DNA from 2 places in the Luteimonas sp. A537 genome. Region 2 is predicted to be linked to the other one. Evidence: predicted binding sites of a transcription regulator. Region 2 holds the regulator's gene; the other holds the start of a gene.
The links. Region 2 encodes sigma-54, which starts transcription at its own class of promoters, with help from an activator protein. Its sites were predicted from a motif close to TGGCACGNGCNTTGC; they were not measured.

Region 1 (7,124 bases), on a different contig from region 2:
TAGCCGACCAGCCGCAGCGCGCGCATGGCATCGAAGCCTTCCGGCGCCGGCGGCGCATCATCGGCGGGCCAGATGCCGAAGCCGGCCGCGGCCAGCCGCTTCCAGGGGAACAGCGCACCGGGATCGATCTTGCGCGAGGGCGCGAGGTCGGAATGGCCGATCACCTGGCTGCGCGGAATCCGCAGGCGCGCGGTCAGGTCTTCGAGCAGGCGCAGGAGGGCCTGCACCTGCGGCTCGGTAAAGGGTTCACGACCGTCGTTGTCGATCTCGATGCCGATCGACGCCGAGTTGAGGTCGGTGATCGTGCCCCAGCGTCCGCCTCCGGCATGCCATGCGCGCCGCGAGTCGGCGACCAGCTGGTAGATCGCGCCGTCGTCGCCGACCAGGTAATGCGAACTCACCGGCCCGCCGCTGTTGCGAGTGCTCAGCGTGCGCAGGCTCTGTTCGACCGAGTCCTGCTCGGTGTAGTGCAACACGATGATGACGGGGCGGCGTTCGTCGTGGTTGGGCGACGGCACCCACTGCGCGATCGGGTTGCGCGCCGGCTGGTGCACGCAGCCGACAAGCAGGGCAAGGCAGATGGCTGCGAAAATCGTTCTGGTGCGCATGCCCCATTCCACCCGCCACCCGCCAGATTTGCAACCGCAACAGTAGGAGCAGCTATAGCTGCTCCCACAAGTGTTCGGCGATGGCGGCTCCCGCAAGTGCTCGCTGTCAGATCGCGTAGTACATCTGGTACTCGAGCGGATGGGTTGCCGAGCGGAACGCGGTGACTTCCTTCATCTTCAGCGCGATGTAGGCATCGATGAAGTCGTCGCTCATCACGCCGCCGGCCTTGAGGAACTCGCGGTCGGCGTCGAGCGCCTCCAGCGCCTGGTCCAGCGAATGGCAGACGGTCGGGATGCCCTTGGCCTCTTCCGGCGGCAGGTCGTAAAGGTCCTTGTCGCTGGGGCCACCCGGATCGATCTGGTTCCTGATGCCGTCAAGCCCGGCCATCATCAGCGCGGTGAACAGCAGGTAGCCGGAGCTCATCGCGTCCGGGAAGCGGAACTCGATGCGGCGCGCCTTCGGATTGCTCACGTACGGGATGCGGCAGGAGGCGGAGCGGTTGGACGCCGAGTAGGCCAGCATCACTGGCGCCTCGAAGCCCGGCACCAGGCGCTTGTAGCTGTTGGTGCTGGCATTGGAGAAGGCGTTGATCGCGCGCGCGTGCTTGAACACGCCGCCGATGTACCACAGCGCGGTCTGGCTCACGCCGCCGTAGCCGTCGCCGGCGAACAGGTTCACCCCGGCCTTGGCCAGCGACTGGTGCACGTGCATGCCGCTGCCGTTGTCGCCGACCAGCGGCTTGGGCATGAAGGTGGCGGTCTTGCCGTTGCGGTGGGCGACGTTCTTGACCACGTACTTGGTGGTCAGCAGTTCATCGGCCTTGCGCGTGAGCGAGTTGAACCGGGTGCCGATCTCGCACTGGCCGGCGTTGGCGACCTCGTGGTGATGGACCTCGGTCTCGATACCCATGGCGTCGAGGGTCTTGCACATCTCGGCGCGGATGTCGTGCAGCGAGTCCAGCGGTGCCACCGGGAAGTAGCCGCCCTTCACGCCCGGGCGGTAGCCGGTATTGCCACCTTCGTATTCGCGGCCGGAGTTCCACGCGGCCTCTTCCGAGTCGACGTGGAAGAAGGTGTGGCCCATGTCATTGGCGTAGCGCACCGAGTCGAAGATGAAGAATTCGGGCTCGGGGCCGAAGAAGGCCTGGTCGGCGATGCCGCTGGACTTCAGGTAGGCCTCGGCGCGGCGCGCGATCCCGCGCGGGTCGCGGTTGTAGGCCTGCATCGTGGTCGGGTCGAGCACGTCGCAGGTCAGCACCAGGGTCGGATCGGCGGTGAACGGATCGAGGAAGCCGGTCTCGGGGTCGGGTAGCAGCACCATGTCGGACTGGTGGATGCCGCGCCAGCCGCCGATCGAGGAGCCGTCGAACATCTTGCCGTCCTCGAACAGCGCCGGCTCGATGATCGAGGCCGGATAGGTGACGTGGTGCTGCACGCCGCGCATGTCGGAAAAGCGCAGGTCGATGAATTCGACCCGATGGTCGCTGATGAGCTTTTCGACGGTTTCGATGGACATGGACGGCTCCGGATGTTCGAGGGCAGGTCCCGGGCACGCCCGGGTGTCGGTAGTGGTTACGCAAGCGCCGTGCCATGCGGCAAGTCCTTGAACCCACTACGATCAGCAGCGGACTGCAAGCCTTTTTGCACCCGAATGGTGCGGCCACTCCATCAATCGCACCAGTAAGGTGCACCTGTTCCGTCGACCGTCTCGCCCCTGCAGGAGGCCCTGTGGAGCGGTAGCCCTGCGGGACAGCTGACGCCCTTACTGGAACTTTCTCGTACCCTTTCCCGAAGAAGTTCCAATGAAAGCATCCCGCCCTCCCCTCCACCGCCCGGATCCCGACCCATGACCGACCCGCTGGCCGCCCTGCTGCTGGGCATCCTCGAAGGCCTGACCGAATTCCTCCCGATCTCCAGCACCGGCCACCTGCTGATCGCGCAGCACTGGCTGGGCGCGCGCTCGGACTTCTTCAACATCGTCATCCAGGCCGGCGCGATCCTCGCCATCACCCTCGTGTTCCGCGAGCGCATCACCGGCCTGGTCACCGGCCTGGTCACCGGCCTGGGCGAGGCCCGCAACCGCGACTACGCGATGAAGCTGGCCGTCGCCTTCCTGGTAACCGCACTCGTCGGACTGCCCGTGCGCCTGCTGGGCTGGGAGCTGCCGGAAACCGTGAGCCCGATCGCCTGGGCGCTGATCATCGGCGGCGTGTGGATGATCGTCGCCGAGCGCGTGGCCGAGCGCCGCAGCCCCGACGGCACCGAGGTCACGTGGACGATCGCGGTACTGGTCGGACTGGCGCAGGTGGTGGCCGGCGTGTTCCCCGGCACCTCGCGCTCGGCGGCCGCGATCTTCATCGCCATGCTGTTCGGCCTCAGCCGGCGCACGGCCGCGGCCGAGTTCGTGTTCCTGGTCGGCATCCCGACCATGTTCGCGGCCAGCGCATACACCTTCATGGAGCTGGCGATGGACGGCGGTCTGGGCGGCGAAGCCTGGGCCGACGTCGGCATCGCCTTCGCCGCGGCCACGATCACCGGCTTCATGGTGGTCAAATGGCTGCTGGGGTATATCGAACACCACCGGTTCACCGGTTTCGCCGTGTATCGCATCCTGCTGGGCGCGGCACTGCTGCTGTGGTTGCCGATGGGCGAATGACGCCGGCGCCCGACCCCGTCCGGCCCCGTCGCGCGTTCGCCCGGATCCCTGCCCCTGGAGGTCACCGATGAAGCACCCGTCCCTGTTCGCCCTGCCACTGGCACTCGCGCTCGCGGCCTGTTCGCCCGGCACGGGCGACGACCCGTCCGCCTCCACGCCGGCCGTCGCGCCGGCATCGGAAACGGCTCCGGCACCGGCAGGCCACGCACCTGCCCCCGACGTCGCGACCACCCTCGGTGGCTACCACTGGCAACTGGACTCGGCCACCGCCGCCGACGGCGCCCGCATCGACGCGCTGTTCGGCAATGCCGAGGCCCCGCTGCAGCTCGACTTCGCCGAGGGCCGGGTCTCGGTGACCAACGCATGCAACGGCATGGGCGCGGACTTCAACCTCGCCGCCGGCGAACTCACGCTGGGGCCGATGATCAGCACGCAGATGGCCTGCGCCGAGCCGCTGATGGCGATGGAACGCGAAACCCATACCCGCCTGGCCGGCAGCCATGCGCTCGCCATCGAAGCCGGCGAGGCGCCGCGGCTGCGGCTGGTCAATGCCCTGGGCGATACGCTGGCCTTCAGCGGCGCGCCAAACGCGCGCACCCGCCACGGTGGCGAACCGGAGCGCGTGTTCCTGGAGGTCGCCGCCGAGCGCATCGACTGCCACCACCCGCTGATGCCCGACCACCGCTGCCTCGAGGTCCGCGAGTTGGAGTACGACGCGGAGGGCCTCAAGCGCGGCACCGGCGAATGGGGCCCGCTGTACGAGGAGATCGAGGGCTACGAACACCAGCCCGGCGTCCGCAACGTGCTGCGCGTGGACCGTTTCCGGCGCCAGGACGTGCCCGCGGACGCTTCTTCCATCGTGAACGTGCTGGACATGGTGGTGGAGAGCGAGCAAGTCGCCCGCACCGAGCAGGCAAAACCCCAGTAGGAGCGGCTATAGCCGCGACACGCCAAGCCCACGACCGCGACACGGCATTCACCGGTTGCTGGTCGCAGCTATAGCTGCTCCTACAGGTTCGTGGACGGCGGGTTCGTGGGCCGCGGATCGCGGCCATGTCGCCTTTACGCGGTGTGCGAAGGATGCAGGCCGTAGCTGCCCCAGGTGGCGGCTTCGGCCAGCACGTGGCCCTGCATCGCGCGCAGCACGTCGCCGGCGGTGAAGCGCCCGGGCAGCTCCAGGCGCTCGACGTCCAGGGCGAACACGCGGAAGAAGTAACGGTGCAGGCGCAGGTCGTGTGCCGGCGGATACGGGCCGTCGTAGCCGGACCAGTCGCCGCCCATGTCCGGGTCGCCGGCGAACCAGCCGGTGTAGTCGTTGAGGCCCTGGCGCGTGCCCGACGGCCCCGGTGGCGTCCGCTTGCCGCCCTTGGTGACGCCGTCGCTGCAGCTGCCGGCCTCGATCGAGGTGACCTGTGGCGGGATGTCGACCATCGCCCAGTGCATGAAATCGCCGCGCGGATGTTCGACCGGGATGTCGACCTTGTCATTGGCGACCAGCGCCGGATCGGTCGGCGCGTCCGCATCTATGCAAAGCAGCGCGAACGCGCGCGTGCCTGCCGGCGCACCGCCCCAGGACAGCTGCGGGTTGCGGTTGCCGCCGAGGCCGTCGGGCGTGCCGAAGGCGAACCCGGCGGGAATCGGCTGGCCGTGGTCGAAGCTTTCGCTGGCGATGTGCATGGCGGTGGCGGTCATGGTGATGTCCTCGTGGTCAGGCTTCGGGATAGCCGAGGCGGCGCGCGACCGGCGCCAGCGCCGCGAACGGGCCGGCAAGCTGGTCGGCATAGCGGCGCCAGTCACCGGCGGCAAAGCGCGGGGTACCGAACAGGCCGGCTGGCGGCGGCGGCAAGTTGCTGCCCAGCGCGCTGCCGATCAGGGCGGCCATTCCGGCAGGGTCGTCGGCGACGTCATCGACACGAAGAAGGCGGTGCGGCACCAGGTTCTGCTCGTGCAGGGTGGCGATCTGGTCGAGCGCGGCGGCAAGCCAGCCGGCCGCGACCCGTGGCGATTCCGCCGCGAACGGCGTACCCGCGGCGAATGCGATCCAGTCCATCAGCATGTCGCGCGGGTCGCGCAGCATGACCAACAGCTGCGCTTCGGGCAGCGCCGCGCGCACCGCGGCGGTGTAGCTGTTGTCCCACCACGGCATCCAGTCGATCACCGCGTCATGGATGCCGCGCCCCGGAAGGGCCTTGCGCCAGGTGGCGATCACCGCAGGCGCATCGAACTTGCCCGAAGCGACGTTCGCCCACGACCCGATGTCCTGGAAGATGTCGGCCGGCGGCTTGGCACCGACGCGGTCGTCGCGGAACGCCGGCACGACCTTCAGCAGCCGCGCGCCGCGCTCGGCCAGCGCACCCGGCAGGCCGAGCAGGAATACCGCCGGAGGCGCGGCGACCGGCGCCGCGGCTTCGGGCCACTCGGCCGGTGCCGGGGTGGCCCTGGGCAATGCCAGGCGATTGCCCGGTCCCGCCGCGATGCGCCGGGTCCAGTGATCCAGCGCGCCGGCAAAGTCACCTGCGCGGTGCCGTGCCAGGCCCAGCCCCATTTCCAGGGTCGCCCTGGCGTCCGGGTGCAGGTCTTCCCGCGCCAGCAACGACTCGATGCGCCGCAGCGCCTCGGCAGGGTCGGTCACCAGCAGCGCGTCCACCAGCTTCATTCCGGCGTCGAAGTGGTCCGCCTCGAGTTCAAGCAGCGCCCGCGCCGCGGCTTCGGTCCCGGCAGGGCGGTTTTCGATGGCGTGGAGCTTCATCTCCGCTTCCAGGGCATCGATCGATTCCGGGCTGTGCTGGCGCCAGCGCTCGATCAGCCCGGCGGCAACGTCGCCAAGCGGATCGAAGACCAGGCGCACGTACCACAGGAGATCGATTCCTGGCGAAGTAGCCAGCGCCGCATCAAGCATGTTCCGCGCTTCGTCGGTCGCGCCAAGCCGGCGCCAGGCCTCGGCGATCGCCGTGGTGACCCGGAGTTCGCCCGGCTGCACCGCGAACACCTCGCGCAGGTGCTGCAGCGCACGCGCCGGGCGGCCCGCCGAAAGTTCGAGCTCGCCGACGAAACGCCGCACCTGCAGCGTGGCCGTGGCCTGGTCGGCCAGCAGCGGGGCAAGTTCGTCGATGGCATCGACCGGGCGCCGCTGGCGGGCCAGCGTGAGCGCGAGCATGAGGCGCGCGTCATTGGCCAGCGGCGGAAAATCGAGCAGCTTGCGGAAGGCCTGTTCGGCGAAGGCGAAGTGCTCCTCCTTGAAGTACGCGAACGCCAGCGCCTGCATGGTCAGCGGATCGTCGGGTACCCGCTGCAGCGCGGCCGACAGCTGCGCGATGGCGGCGCCGCTGTTGCCCTTGCGCAGCGCGATCATGCCGCCGAGCGCCTGCAGTTCGGGATGATCCTGCTCGACCCGCTCGGCCAGGCGCAGCTGGCGCTCGGCTTCGGCGATGTCCCCTCCCGCCAGCGCCAGGTGTGCTCGCATGGCGTAGGCGGCAAAGTGGTTCGGGTCGACGCCTGCCGCCGCGCCCATCGCCTGCCGCGCCGCCTCCAGGTCACGCATGCCGAGCTGCAGGGTGGCATGTTCCATGTGCAGCTCGGCGGCATCGGGAGCCAGTTCGATCGCCGCCAGGATCACGTCGCGCGCGCCGTCGAGGTCGCCGCTGCTACGAAGCGCCAGCGCCAGCAGGCGCTGGGCGTCCACGTCGCCGGGCGCTTGCGCTGCATGGGTGCGCGCCGCATCCAGCGCGGTCCGGGTGTCTCCGCGGCGCAGCGCGTCGAGAATCTTTTCTTGCATGGGAAGGCCGTCCTGCCGGCGCGGCGCGCCGAAAACCCCGATTGTAGCCGCCCGTCCCGCTCAGCCTTCGCCGGCCAGGCGTCCG
Region 2 (7,124 bases):
ACCAGTTCGTAGGGCGCGATGTGGCTGTCGACGCTGCGCGGGTCGACCACCATGTGGCTGCCGTCGGCGTCGTGGGTGACGCCGGCGCCAAGCCCGTCGAGCACGCGCGCGGTCGTGACCACGTCGTGCAGGTGCGGCACGTTGCGGATCTCCACCGGCTCATCGGCCAGCAGCGTCGCGCACAGGATGGGCAGCACGGCGTTCTTGGCGCCGGACACGCGGACCTCGCCCTCCAGGGGCACCCCGCCTTCGACAACGATCTTCTGCATCAGGCCGGCCGCTGCTCGTCCGGCGTCAGGGTGCGCAGCGCCAGGGCGTGGATCTCGTTGCCCATCAGCGCGCCCAGGGTGGCGTAGACCATGCGATGGCGCGCCAGCGGCAGGCGACCGGCGAAGTCCGGATGCACCACCAGCGCCTCGAAATGCACGCCGTCATCGCCGCGCACCTCGACCTCCGCGCCGGGCAGGCCCTGTTCGATGAGATTGCGGATGGTGTCTGCGTTCAAGGTGTCGTCCCGGTCATGAAGGGCATGTAAGCGGCCTGCCGCCGGCGGCGCGGGGGGCCGCAGGCCGGGGGACAAATCCGCGTAAGATGAACGGGTTAGCATAACGAATAAGGGCCCGGCCCGTAATGTCCGGCACCAGAAAACAGTCCGAGAACGCCGCGGCCGCGCATGACTTCGCGGCCAGTGGCCACCGTGTGTTCGCCATCGAGGCCCGCGGCCTCGCGGCCGTGGCCGCGCGCATCGATGGCGATTTCTCGCGCGCCTGCAGCCTGCTCCTGGCCTGCCGCGGCCGCGTGGTCTGCACGGGAATGGGCAAGTCCGGCCACGTGGCGCGCAAGATCGCCGCCACCCTGGCATCCACCGGCACGCCCGCGTTCTACGTGCACCCCGGCGAAGCCGGCCACGGCGACCTCGGCATGGTCACCGACGCCGACATCGTGCTGGCGCTGTCCTACTCGGGCGAATCCGACGAACTGCTGCAGTTGCTGCCGGTGCTCAAGCGCCAGGGCAACGCACTGGTGGCGATGACCGGGCGCCCCGGCTCCACGCTCGCCCGGGCGGCGGCCGTGCACCTCGACGTCAGCGTGCCCGAGGAGGCCTGCCCGCTGCACCTGGCGCCGACATCCAGCACCACCGCCTCGCTGGCGATGGGCGATGCGCTCGCAGTGGCCCTGCTCGAGGCGCGCGGCTTCACAGCCGACGACTTCGCCCGCTCGCACCCCGCCGGCGCGCTCGGTCGACGCCTGCTGCTGCACATCGCCGACGTCATGCACACCGGCGACGCCGTGCCCCGCATCCACGCCGACGCGACCGTGAGCGAAGCGCTGGCCGAGATCAGCCGCAAGATGCTGGGCATGACCGCCGTGGTCGATGGCGACGGCCGCCTGCTCGGCCTGTACACCGACGGCGACCTGCGCCGCAGCCTGGACGCCGGCATCGACGTGCGCACCACGCCGATCTCGGACGTGATGACCCGCGACCCGCGGACCATCGGTCCCGACGCGCTCGCCGCCGAGGCCGCGCAGCTGATGGAAGCCCACAAGATCGGCGGGCTGGTGGTGGTGGACGGCGATGGCCGCGCGGTCGGCGCGCTGAACATTCACGACCTGTTGCGCGCGCGCGTGGTGTGATCGCGCGTCCATGTCGACCTCGCCTCCCGCCTCCCCCTCCCCCGGGCTGCTCGCGCGCGCCGCGCGCATCCGGCTGGTCTGTTTCGACGTCGACGGCACCCTGACCGACGGCCGCCTGTACATCGCCAGCGACGGCACCGAGACCAAGGCCTTCCACGTCCATGACGGCCTGGGCATCTCGCTGCTGCGCCGCTCCGGCATCGCGGTCGCGTTCGTTACCGCGCGCACCAGCCCGGCGGCGGAAATCCGCGCCCGCGACCTCGGCGTCGAGGCCCACACCGGCATCAAGGACAAGCAGGCCTGCGTGGACGGCCTGCGCGAGCGCCTGGGGCTGGCCGCCGACGAGGTGGCGTTCATGGGCGACGACCTGACCGACCTCGCCGTGCTCTCCGGCGCCGGCCTGGCCGCGGCGCCGGCCGACGCCCATCCCGCGATCCTCGGCCGCGTGCACTGGCAGGCCTCGGCCCGCGGTGGCCGCGGCGCGGCGCGCGAGTTCTGCGACCTGCTGCTGGCCGCGCGCAGCGACGACGCCGTCGATGACGCCGGGACGGCGCGCCAATGAACTGGCGCGCCGCGATGATCCTCGTGTTGCTGGTTGCCGCGATCGCCAGCGGCTGGTCGGCATGGCGGCAGCACGCCGAAGTCGACGATGCGACCACGACCAGCGACCGCTCCGACTACATCCTCGAGGACTTCCAGCTGGTGTCGCTCGACAGCGATGGCCGGGAAGCCTTCACCCTCCGCGCCCCGCACCTGCATCGCAATCCCGTGGACGAAACCATGTCGCTGCGCGAACCGGTCTTCCTGCTGCCCGAAGAAGGCAGCGAGTTGTACTGGGACCTGCGCGCAGCCACCGGCTGGATCAGCGCCGACAGCGAGGAGATGCGCCTGCGTGGCGAGGTGGTGGTGGTATCCGACCCCGCCGGCACCCGCGAAATGCGCATGGAAACCGAGGCCCTGGACGTGTTCCCGGGCCAGCGCCGGGCCCGCAGCGACGCCGCCGTGACCATCACCCAGCCCGGCACTACAATGCGCGGCACGGGCATGGAAGCCGACCTGGCCGACAAACGCTTCCAGCTCACCTCCAAGGTCCAGACCCGCTATGTCCCCACGCGCCGCTAGCCTCACGACGCTTCTCGCCATCGCCGCGGCGATGTCCGCCGCGCCCGCGTGGGCGAAATCCAGCGACCGCAGCCAGCCGATGGACCTGACCTCCAACAGCCAGGACTGTTCGCTGGCCGACGACGGCAGTCCCTGCGTCTTCACCGGCAACGTGCGCATCGTGCAGGGCACCCTCGATGTGCGCGCCGCCAAGGCCGACGTGCGTCGCGGCGGTGGCGACATCCAGAAGGTGATCCTGACGGGGTCGCCGGTGCGCCTGCAGCAGGACCTCGACGACGGCGGCGCGATCGATGCCACCGCCAGCACCGTCGACTACAACCTGCAGACCGAAACCGTGGTCTTCACCGGAAACGTCGAGATCAACCAGCCCGGCCGCGGCACCATGGCCGGCGGTCGCATCGTCTACAACATGGCCACCGGCCGCGTGCAGGGTGGCGGCCAGGACGGCCAGCAGATCCGCACCCGCATCCTGCCCAAGGGTGCCAAGGACGGCCAGGACGGCCAGGACGGCGGCTGATGCTGGTCGCCGAAGGCCTGCGCAAGCGCTATGGCCAGCGCGAAGTGGTGCGCGAGTTCGGGCTGACCCTGGAAGCGGGCGAAGTCGTCGGCCTGCTCGGCCCCAACGGCGCCGGCAAGACCACCTGTTTCTACATGATCGTCGGCCTGGTCCCAGCCGATGCCGGACGCATCGTGCTCGACGGCCGCGACATCACCGGCGAACCGATGCACCGGCGCGCGCGCCTGGGCGTCGGCTACCTGCCGCAGGAACCTTCGGTGTTCCGCAAGCTCAGCGTGGCCGACAACATCATGCTGGTGCTCGAGCTGCGCGAAGACCTGGACCGCAAGGGCCGCGAGGCCGAACTCGCCTCGTTGATGGACGAATTGCAGGTCACCCACGTGGCCGGCCAGCATGGCGCGAGCCTTTCCGGCGGCGAGCGGCGGCGGGTGGAAATCGCCCGCGCACTCGCGGCCCGTCCAAGCCTGATCCTGCTCGACGAACCCTTCGCCGGCGTCGACCCGATCTCGGTCGGCGAGATCCAGCGCATCGTCCGCCATCTGAAAAATCGCGGCATCGGCGTGCTGATCACCGACCACAACGTGCGCGAGACCTTGGGCATTTGCGACCGCGCGTATATCCTCAGTGATGGTGGCGTGCTCGCGCAGGGGGCTCCGGACGCGCTGCTGGCCGACCCGGACGTGCGCCGGGTCTACCTCGGGGAGTCCTTCCGACTGTAAACCGGAGGGTGCGTCCCCGCTTGATCGGGAACGCCGTGAAGCCTCGTTTGCAGACATCGCTGGGACAGCACCTGGTACTGACGCCGCAGCTGCGTCAGGCGCTGCATCTGTTGCAACTCCCGATCCCCGAACTTGAAGCCGAGATCACTGCGGCCGTCGAGAGCAATCCGCTGCTGGAATGGGACGAATCCTCGCCACTGTCCGCATCGGCGGAAGACGGATCCGGCAGCGACGACCAGCGCGCCGGGACCGAAAGCGCGGCAAGCGACCATGACTGGGATGTCGAGCGCGACAGCGCATGGGCCGACAGCGGGCGTGGAAGCAGTGGCGGCGACGGTGATGCGGGCAGCGACGCCTCCGAGCGCATCGCCCAGTCCGAAACCCTGCGCGGCCATTTGTCATGGCAGCTCAACCTCAGCCACCTGTCGCCGCGCGAACTCGCCATCGGCGAGGCCCTGGTCGACGCCATCGACGACGATGGCTACCTGCGCGAGCCACTTTCCGCCATCTCCGAAGCGATGGCCCCCGACCTGCAGTGCGATGAAGCCGAGATCAGCGCCGTGCTGCAGCGGGTGCAGCGACTGGACCCGACCGGCGTCGGCGCGCGCGACCTCGGCGAGTGCCTGCTGCTGCAGCTGGACGCCCTGCCCCCCGACACGCCCGGCCACGCGGTGGCACGGCGCGCGGTGGCCACCCTGATCGAACGCATCGCCAAACTCGGCGCCCCGGGCCTCGCCGACGCCCTGCACTGCAGCGAGGACGAAGCCAACATGGCGCTGCAGCTGATCCGCAGCCTCGACCCGCGGCCCGGCTCCAGCATCGGCGGCATGCCGCACGACACCTACGTGGTGCCCGACTGCAGCATCTCGCGCCATAACGGCATCTGGAAGGTGTCGCTGGCCGGCGGCCGCCACGCCAGCCTGACCATCCATCGCGGCTACGAACAGATGCTGCAGCACACCGTCGGCGCCGACGCCGGCTACCTGCGCGGACGGCTGCAGGAAGCGCGCTGGCTGCTGAAGAACCTCGCGGCCCGTGGCGAAACCCTGCTCAAGGTGGTCCACTGCCTGGTGCGCGAGCAGTCGGGCTTCCTCGAGTTCGGTGCCCAGGCGCTTCGCCCGCTGACCCTGCGCGAAGTCGCGGCGCAGATCGGCATGCACGAGTCCACCGTGTCGCGCGCGGTTGCCCGCAAGCACGTACACACGCCGCGCGGCACCATCCCGCTGCGCGCATTCTTCGCCTCGGGAATCGACACCGGCGGCGGCGGCGAAGCCTCCAGCATCGCGATCCAGGACATGATCCGGCGCCTGGTAGATGCGGAAGATCCGCGCAAACCGCTCTCCGACGCACGCTTGGCCGAACGCCTGAAGGACAGCGGCATTCCCGTGGCCAGGCGCACCGTGGCCAAGTACCGCGAGGCGCTGAACATCCCGTCCTCGCACGAGCGCGTGCGGATCGCCTGAACGCCACGTCGACGCTTCCCGCCCCCCGGAGGCTGGGTTAACCTGTCCATGACACCCACTGCGCCGCCATGCGCGATGCTGTGGCTCCCACCGAGAAGGAGGTTGCGATGCTCATCGAGACCCACGGCCAGCAGATGGACGTCACCCCGGCACTGCGCGACTACGTCGAGACCAAGCTTGGCCGCCTGTCGCGGCTGTATGACCCGCCGCTGCAGGTCCGCACCCAGCTCAGCATCGACAAGCCCGACCACCGCGCCGAAGCCACCGTCAGCGTGGCCGGCAAGACGCTCCACGCCGATGCCCGCGCCGCCGACATGTACGCGGCCATCGACCTGCTCGCCGACAAGCTCGACCGGATGCTGGTGAAGGAAAAGAAGAAAATGATCGACCACCATCGCCGCGGCGGGAATCCCGTGCGCGACGGCGAGTTCGGCTGAGGCACAGAAGGCCCGGGGATGCCATACACCGACCTGCTCTCCGCCAGCCGCATCGTGCAGGTGGTGTCGCCCGGCAGCCGTGACCAGGTCCTGGATGTCGCCGCCCGCCTGTTGGGCGGCGACTCTCCGGAATGGACCCTGCTGATCGCCAACGGCCTTCGCGGCCGCGAAGCCGTCGGCAGCACCGCGATTGGCCACGGCGTCGCCATCCCGCACTGCCGCAGCGACTCCTGCAGCGAACCGCTTGCCGCCTTCCTGAGGCTGGCGAACCCGGTCGATTTCAATGCGCGCGATGGCGAACCGGTGGACCTGGTCTTCGCCATGGCGGTGCCCGGCGATCGCACGCAGCAGCACCTCGATACCCTGTCGGAACTGGCGGGCCGGTTCGCCGATACCGACTTCCGCCAGTCAGTACGCCACGCACCGGACATCAACGCGCTGCGTGCGCTGCTCCTGCGCTCGGGTGGGTCGTCCGAGGCGCGATCGGCATGAAGGCGGTGATCACCGCGCAGGCGCTGTTCGACCAGCTCCGCGAACGGCTTGAACTGAAGTGGCTCGCCGGCCGGGCCGGCGCCACGCGCCAGCTCGAGTCGGTCGACACCGTGTCGCGCCGGCCGTCGCTGGCCGGATACCTCAACATCATCTATCCCAACAAGGTGCAGATCCTCGGCAGCGAGGAGCTTGCCTGGCTCGACGGCCTGGAACCCAGGCAACGCTGGGAAACACTGGAAAAGATCCTCCAGTTCGGGCCGCTGGCGCTGGTGGTCAACAAGGGCCAGCCCTGCCCCGAGGACCTGGTGGAGATGGCCGAAGAGTCGGGCATCGCGCTGTGGTCGTCGCAGCGCCGCGGCCATGAGCTGTACAACGTGCTGCAGTACCACCTGGCCGGTGCGCTGGCAGCCAGGGTCACGCTGCACGGTGTGTTCATGGAGATCTACTCGATCGGCGTGCTGGTCACCGGCGAGTCCGGGACCGGAAAAAGCGAGCTCGCGCTGGAGCTGGTGACCCGCGGCCATCGCCTGGTCGCCGACGACGCCCCCGAGTTCGCGCAGATCGCCCCCGACGTCCTCGACGGCACCTGTCCCGAACTGCTGCAGGACCTGCTGGAGCTGCGCGGCCTTGGCGTGCTCAACATCCGCGAGATGTTCGGCGACACCGCGGTGAAGCGGAACAAGTACCTGCGCCTGATCGTCCATCTCGCACGGCCCGAGGACACCCGCGAGGCACGCGA

Region 1: a site for sigma-54 is predicted at 2,185-2,199, ahead of glnA (type I glutamate--ammonia ligase). Genes of this name have one in related genera too.

Annotation. Positions count from the first base shown of each region.
Region 1 covers NZ_JBSVRH010000005.1:77,656-84,779, reverse strand. The annotation lists gene ACW7GZ_RS13585 (N-acetylmuramoyl-L-alanine amidase) at 1-608, opposite strand, end outside; gene glnA (type I glutamate--ammonia ligase) at 715-2,124, opposite strand; gene ACW7GZ_RS13575 (undecaprenyl-diphosphate phosphatase) at 2,455-3,264, shown strand; gene ACW7GZ_RS13570 (META domain-containing protein) at 3,332-4,192, shown strand; gene ACW7GZ_RS13565 (YbhB/YbcL family Raf kinase inhibitor-like protein) at 4,327-4,941, opposite strand; gene ACW7GZ_RS13560 (tetratricopeptide repeat protein) at 4,973-7,039, opposite strand; gene ACW7GZ_RS13555 (YheT family hydrolase) at 7,100-7,124, opposite strand, start outside.
Region 2 covers NZ_JBSVRH010000001.1:409,968-417,091, forward strand. The annotation lists gene murA (UDP-N-acetylglucosamine 1-carboxyvinyltransferase) at 1-269, opposite strand, end outside; gene ACW7GZ_RS01905 (BolA family protein) at 269-505, opposite strand; gene ACW7GZ_RS01910 (KpsF/GutQ family sugar-phosphate isomerase) at 631-1,635, shown strand; gene ACW7GZ_RS01915 (KdsC family phosphatase) at 1,646-2,197, shown strand; gene lptC (LPS export ABC transporter periplasmic protein LptC) at 2,194-2,757, shown strand; gene lptA (lipopolysaccharide transport periplasmic protein LptA) at 2,789-3,274, shown strand; gene lptB (LPS export ABC transporter ATP-binding protein) at 3,274-3,993, shown strand; gene ACW7GZ_RS01935 (RNA polymerase factor sigma-54) at 4,029-5,456, shown strand; gene hpf (ribosome hibernation-promoting factor, HPF/YfiA family) at 5,564-5,893, shown strand; gene ACW7GZ_RS01945 (PTS sugar transporter subunit IIA) at 5,912-6,385, shown strand; gene hprK (HPr(Ser) kinase/phosphatase) at 6,382-7,124, shown strand, end outside.